DNA from 2 places in the Actinomadura sp. NPDC047616 genome. Region 2 is predicted to be linked to the other one. Evidence: riboswitches for the same ligand, from Rfam matches in the RefSeq annotation. Region 2 holds a riboswitch; the other holds the start of a gene.

Region 1 (3,234 bases), on a different contig from region 2:
CCATGTCGCGCAGCAGCCGCACGGCCGAGGTGGGCGTGTCGAGCCCGACGGCGTTGCCGACCCGCGAGTGCTTGGTGGGGTACGACGACAGCACGATCGCGACGCGTTTGCGTTCGTTCGGCACGTGCCGCAGCCGCGCGTGCCGCACGGCGATCCCGGCGACGCGCGCGGCCCGCTCCTCGTCGGCCACGTAGACCGGGATGCCGTCGGGGCCCTCCTCCTTGAAGGAGAACGGCACGGAGATCAGGCGCCCGTCGAACTCGGGGATGGCGACCTGCATGGCCGCGTCCATCGGCGACAGCGCCCCGTCCGACTCCTGCCAGGCGGCGCGGGGCGTGGTCAGGCACAGGCCCTGCACGACGGGCACGTCCAGGGTCGCCAGCGCGCCCGCGTCCCACGATTCCTCGTCGCCGCCCGCACTGGCCTGCGACGCGACCGTCCCGCCCGCCGCCAGCACGGTGGCGACCAGCGCGTCGGCCTGCTTCAGCAGGTCGAGCAGGCCGGCGTCGGCGCCGCGCAGCGACCCGCAGAACACCGGCAGCGCGTTGCCGCCCTTCTCCTCGATCTTCCGGCACAGCACGTCGACGAACGCGGTGTTGCCCGACAGCTCGTGCGCGCGGTAGAAGACGACGCCGACCGTGGGACGGGCCGGGTCGGTCCCGTACGACCCGTGCACCCCGTACGACGGCATCGCGGTCGGCGGCGCGAAGCCCTCCCCCGTCAGCAGCACGGTGTCCGACAGGAACCGCGCCAGCTCCCTGAGGTTGGCGACGCCGCCCTCGCGCAGGTAGCCCAGCGCCTCGGCCGCCACCCCGGCGGGGACGGTGGACAGGCCCATCAGCTCGGCGTCCGGATCGGCCTCGCCGCCGAGGAACACCACGGGCAGGCCGCCGCGGCGCAGCCGCTCGACGCCCTCCGGCCAGGTCTTGCGCCCGCCCAGCAGCCGCACGACGACGACGTCGGCGCCCTCGGCGAGCCGGTCGACCTCCTCGGCGGCGAGCCGCACCGGGTTGGCCGTCACGTAGCCCGCGTCGGCCGCGCGGGCGGCGAGCAGTTCGGTGTCGGCGGTGGACAGCAGCAGAACACGCATCGGCAGGGCCTCCTCCGGGGTCCGCGCCCCGGCTCGGTGACGAGGTCACGACGGCGCGGAGTCTCCTGGCTCCCGGATCGACGTCTCGGCCCCCGGCCTTCCAGCGCGTACGCCGTGGCCCTGTGCGGAGGCGGACTCCCCGGTCACAGTTGCGGGACAGCCCCGGATTCGCACCGGGTTCCTCCCCTACCGTCGGCCGCCATCGTAGCCGTGACTGAACCGGCGCCCCAGAGCCGCCGTACACAGGTTGGGCAGCGCGGACCGGCCTTCCCTGCGAGCCGGCATGCGCGACAGTGGTCAGCAGGCTGCGTATGGGAGGACCCCCTCGTGTCTCTCTTCACGCCTTCCCCCCGGGAGACGGCGACGGCGGACGGCGACGCGACGACGCCGGAAGGCGTCCCGTCCCGCGAGCGGGGGGCGTTCGCCGTGCTGCGCCGGCACCGCGTCTGGTCGCGGACGGTCACCGTCCTGGCGTTCCTGCTGGTCGCGTTCGCCCTGCTCACGCCGAACCACCTGAACAGGCTCACGCCCGGCGCGTTCGCGCGGGTGCCGATCGAGGGCGTCCTCGGCGTGGTCCTCGTCCTGGCCCTGCGCGGGCGGGCCCGGCGGATCGCGGCGGGGCTCGGCGGCGCCGCCCTCGGCGCGCTGCTCGTGGTGAAGATCGTCGACATGGGCTTCTACCAGGTGCTGGTCCGGCCGTGGGACCCGGTGCTGGACTGGGCGTTCGTCGACGCGGGCCTGGAGTTCTTCACCGGCGAGTACGGCGGGGCCGGCGGCGTCGCGGTGCTGGCCGGGGCGGTGGTGCTGGCCGTCGGCGTGATCGCCGTCATGGCGCTGGCGGCGGTGCGGCTGGCGGGCGTCGCGGCCCGGCACGACACCGGGGCGGCCCGCGCCGTCGTGGTGCTGTGGGCGGTGTGGACGGTGGGCGTCGTGTTCGGCGCGCAGCTCGTCCCGGGGGTGCCGGTCGCGTCCTCCGGCACCGCCAAGCTCGCCTACAACCGCGCGCTCAAGGTGCGCAGCGGCCTGCACGACAAGGAGGTGTTCGCCCGGCAGGCCGCCGTGGACGGCTTCCGCGCCACGCCGGGCGACCGGCTGCTGACCGGCCTGCGCGGCAAGGACGTGCTGGTCGCCTTCGTGGAGAGCTACGGACGCGACGCCGTCGAGGACCCGGAGTTCTCCGCCCAGGTCGGCGCGGTGCTCGACTCCGGCGGCGAGCGCCTGCGCGCGGCCGGGTTCGGGGCGCGCAGCGCCTGGCTCACCTCCTCCACGGTGGGCGGGGGAAGCTGGCTGGCCCACGCCACGCTGCTGTCCGGCCTGTGGATCGACAACCAGCAGCGGTACCGCAACCTCGTCGCCGGCGACCGGCTGACGCTCAACCGCGCCTTCGGCCGGGCCGGGTGGCGGACGGTCGGCCTCATGCCCGCCATCATCCGGGCCTGGCCGGAGGGCCGGTTCTTCGGCTACGACCAGGTCTACGACAACCGCACCCTGGGGTACCGGGGGCCGCGCTGGGCGTACGCCACCATGCCCGACCAGTACACCCTGTCGTTCTTCCAGCGCGTCGAACGCGAACGCAAGGACCGGGACACGCCCGTCATGGCCGAGACCGCGCTGGTGTCCAGCCACGCGCCCTGGGCCGCCGTCCCCCGCCTCGTCGACTGGAACCAGGTCGGCGACGGGTCGATCTTCAACGGCCAGGGCGGGATGAGCCTGAAGAAGGCCCAGTGGCCGCCCAACGACCGCATCCGGGGCGAGTACCGCAAGTCCATCGAGTACACGCTGAACACCCTCATCTCCTACGTGGAGACCTACGGCGACGACGATTTCGTGCTGGTCTTCCTCGGCGACCACCAGCCCGCCCCGCTGATCACCGGCGAGGGCGCGAGCCGGGACGTCCCGATCACCATCGTCGCCCGCGACCCCAAGGTGCTGGACCAGATCTCCGGCTGGGGCTGGCAGGACGGACTCAAACCCGCCCCGCGGTCCCCCGTCTGGCCGATGAACGAGTTCCGCGACCGCTTCCTGACCGCCTTCGGCTCCCAGCCCGCCGGCGCCCCGTCCCAGGCCCACCCCCGCTGATCGCCGGGGACGTCGGGACCTTCGGCATGTGCGCCCCGCGCGGCCGTGGGTAGTGCTTGCGGCAA
Region 2 (3,234 bases):
GACGCCCTGCGGCACGTCGAACGTCAGCGTCCAGTTCCGGAACGTGGTGGAGCCGGAGTTGGTCACGTCCACGTTGCCCTGGAAGCCCCCGGACCAGCGGTTGATGACGGTGTAGGCGACCTTGCAGGCGTCCGAGCCCGTCGGCGGCGGGTCCGTGGGGCCGCCCCCGTCCCCGGGCGTCGGCGGGATCAGGTACGGCTGCAGGATGCTCTGCTTGGCCTGGTTCACCGTCGTCCAGTCGTCGTTGAGGATGCCGCCGGTGTCCCCGGAGTTGGGGTTCCACGACCAGTAGGTGAAGCTCATCCCCGTGGCCCCGGTGCCCGCGTAGGCGAGCAGCTTCTCCAGCCACACCTTGTCCTTGGGGTCGGCCAGGGTGCTGCCGAACTCGCCCAGCAGCAGCGGGGCGGTGTTCTGCTTGTAGAGGTAGCCCCACTGCTGGTCCCAGATCGCGGCCAGGTTGTTGGGGAAGTCGGCGGAGTCGAACCAGGGCTGGCGGTAGACGGAGATGCCGTACTCGTGCGGCGAGTACACCAGGCGGTTGGCGACGTTCAGCCGCACCGGGTACTGCCCCGCCTTCGACAGGTTGCCGCCCCACCAGCCGCAGTGCTCGTCGGGGATGTCGTCCCAGGAGTTGGCGTTGCCGCCGCTGGGGCAGCTCACGCCCTCCACGAAGATCAGCCAGTTGGAGTTGACCGACAGGATCGCGTTGCCCGCGCGCTCGGCCGCCAGCCGCCAGTCGCGGGCCGGGTCGCCGCAGCCCCAGCAGGAGCCGGTGCCGTTGGGGTCGGTGCCGTCGGCGTGCGGCTCGTTGTGCAGGTCGGCGCCGATCACGGTGGGATTGCCCGCGTAGCGGCGGGCCAGCGCCTTCCAGTCCTCGATCCACGTCGTCTCGGAGACGGTGGGGGTGTACCACAGCGCCGACTGCCCGGCGCTGGTCGGCCGGTGCCGGTCCAGGATCACCCGCATGCCCTTCTGGCCGGCGTAGGCGATCACCTTGTCGAGGATCTGCAGCGGGCTGAGGCCCACCAGGTCCGGGTTGGACACCCCGTCGACGCTGGTGGCCTTGGCGTCCGGCTTCAGCGCGTCGTTGGAGTACGGCACGCGCAGGGTGTTGTAGCCGAGCTGCGCCATCTGGTCGAGCATCGACTTGTAACCGCGCGCCCACAGGCCGTGGAAGGTCTTGTTGTCGGTCTCCATGCCGAACCAGTTGATGCCGGTCAGCCGGACCGTCTGGCCGGTGCCGTCGACGATCCGGTTGCCGCTGGTGCTGAGGTATCCGGTGCCGGTGCCCGCCGGGGCGGCGGCGGAGGCGTCCGGCGGACGGACCAGTACGGCCACCAGCGCGGCGGCCACGAGGCTCAGGCAGACGGCCAGCGCGGCCGCCGCTCGCGCCACCGGCGGTCGTGTTCCTGGGGGATGGGTCATGGCTCGGGCGCCTCCAGGTCGGGGACGAAGTGCGTTTCGGTGGGCGGTCGCGGTGGGCGGTCGCGGTGGGCGGTTCGTGGGAGCGAACGCGGAGGTGAATCGCCGGAGATTGTGGGAACGCGCCGTCCGCACGGTCAACGAACCCCATGCCGGGCGGCGGATTTTCACGCCGTCCGCTCGCACGGCGCCCGTTTCACCTCGTACGGCGCCGCCTCGTCCGCGACGTCGCTCTTTCACGGGCGGGGGCGGCCCCGCACTGCCCTCCGGGCAACAGAACCCGCACTTGACGCTGGACCACCACAAAGGGGACGCTCTCCCCAACAAGTGCACATCGAGGCGACGGTGCGCAGGAACCTGGTGCGACTCCAGGACGGTCCCGCCACTGTGACCAGGGAGCCTCCCCCACTCCACGACCACGGCCGGACACCCGGCGGGAAGGTCGGCGGGAGGCGCTGATCTGGGAGTCAGGACACTGACCCGTCGTCCTCCCGTACCGGGGCGAGTGAACCCCGTGAGGAGACCCTGAGATGGCTCAGACCGCCGTTCCGTCGACGCCTGCCGGAGAACGTCCGGCGCCCGTCCGCATCCCCCTTCGCCAGGTCCTGCCGTGGGCGGTGTTCGCCGCGGTGCTCGGCCTGGTGCTGATCTACTTCGTCGGCGCCGAGCAGGGCGCCACCTCCCTGATCGGCGGCACCTGGGTGCACGAGTTCACCCACGACGGCCGTCACCTGCTCGGCTTCCCCTGCCACTGACGGGCGGGCCGATTCCCCGATGATGAGAACACTGCTGGTCCGCGGCATGCTCGCCGGGCTGGCGGCGGCCGCGCTCGCGCTGGTCGTCGCCTGGCTGTACGGGGAGCCGCAGGTGGGCCACGCCATCGCCTTCGAGGAGGCCAAGGCGGCCGCAGCCCACGAGGGGCACGAGCACGAGGTGGTCAGCCGCACGGTGCAGAAGACCGCCGGGCTGGTCACCGCGCTCGGCGTGTACGGCGTCGCGCTCGGCGGGCTGTTCGCGATCGCGTTCGCGGTCGCCTACGGCCGCGTCGGCGCGTTCGGCGCCCGCGCCACCGCCGCGCTGGTCGCGCTGGGCGGGTTCGTCGCCGTCGAGCTGGTGCCGTTCCTGAAGTACCCGCCGACGCCCCCGGCCGTCGGCAACCCCGACACGATCGGCGGCCGCACCGCGCTGTACTTCGGCATGGTGGCGCTGGGCGTGCTGGCCGTCGTCGCCGCCGTGATCGTGTTCCGCCGCCTGCTGCCCCGGTTCGGGGCCTGGAACGCGGCGATCGCGACCACGGCCGGGTTCGCGGTCGTCCTGGCGCTGGTGTACCGGCTGACGCCGACGCCGGACGCGGTCGCGGACGGGTTCCCGGCCACGGTCCTGTGGGACTTCCGGATCGCGTCGCTGGGCGTCCAGGTCGTCCTGTGGGCGACGCTGGGCCTGGTGTTCGGCGCGCTCACCGAGCGCTCCTTCCAGCGGCGGCCGTCACCGGCCGCCACAGCGGCCTGACCTGTGCGCCCTCCCGCGCCGCGCGGGACGCTCACGCGCGGCGCAGGAGGGCGCAGTCGCCGCACATCTCGCCGCCGGGCGGCACCCGGTAGTACAGGCAGCAGCTCCGGCGGACGAACCCGTCCGGGGTGAACGAGCCCGTGCCCGCCAGCGGTTCGCGTTCGAACAGTTCTCGCACGAGCGTCCCGACCGGCTCGGCCAGTTCGGGCCTGAGCGTGCCGGCGCGCAGCGTCCCGGCGAGGGCCGCCGCCGCGTTGCCCCACAGCAGGCCGTCCGCGAGCCCGACGGTCTCCAGCAGCGTGG

Evidence for each region. A riboswitch is a leader RNA that binds a small molecule or an ion and turns the genes downstream of it on or off. The one in region 2 is predicted to bind cobalamin.
Region 1: another riboswitch for cobalamin. It lies ahead of cobN (cobaltochelatase subunit CobN); the one in region 2 lies ahead of ABZ801_RS10060 (CbtB domain-containing protein).

The regions. Positions count from the first base shown of each region.
Region 1 covers NZ_JBEYTB010000012.1:232,668-235,901, forward strand. The annotation lists gene cobN (cobaltochelatase subunit CobN) at 1-1,090, opposite strand, end outside; cobalamin riboswitch at 1,149-1,274, opposite strand; gene ABZ801_RS27595 (sulfatase) at 1,418-3,169, shown strand.
Region 2 covers NZ_JBEYTB010000003.1:522,646-525,879, forward strand. The annotation lists gene ABZ801_RS10055 (cellulase family glycosylhydrolase) at 1-1,395, opposite strand, end outside; cobalamin riboswitch at 1,731-1,921, shown strand; gene ABZ801_RS10060 (CbtB domain-containing protein) at 1,953-2,177, shown strand; gene ABZ801_RS10065 (CbtA family protein) at 2,197-2,931, shown strand; gene ABZ801_RS10070 ((2Fe-2S)-binding protein) at 2,963-3,234, opposite strand, start outside.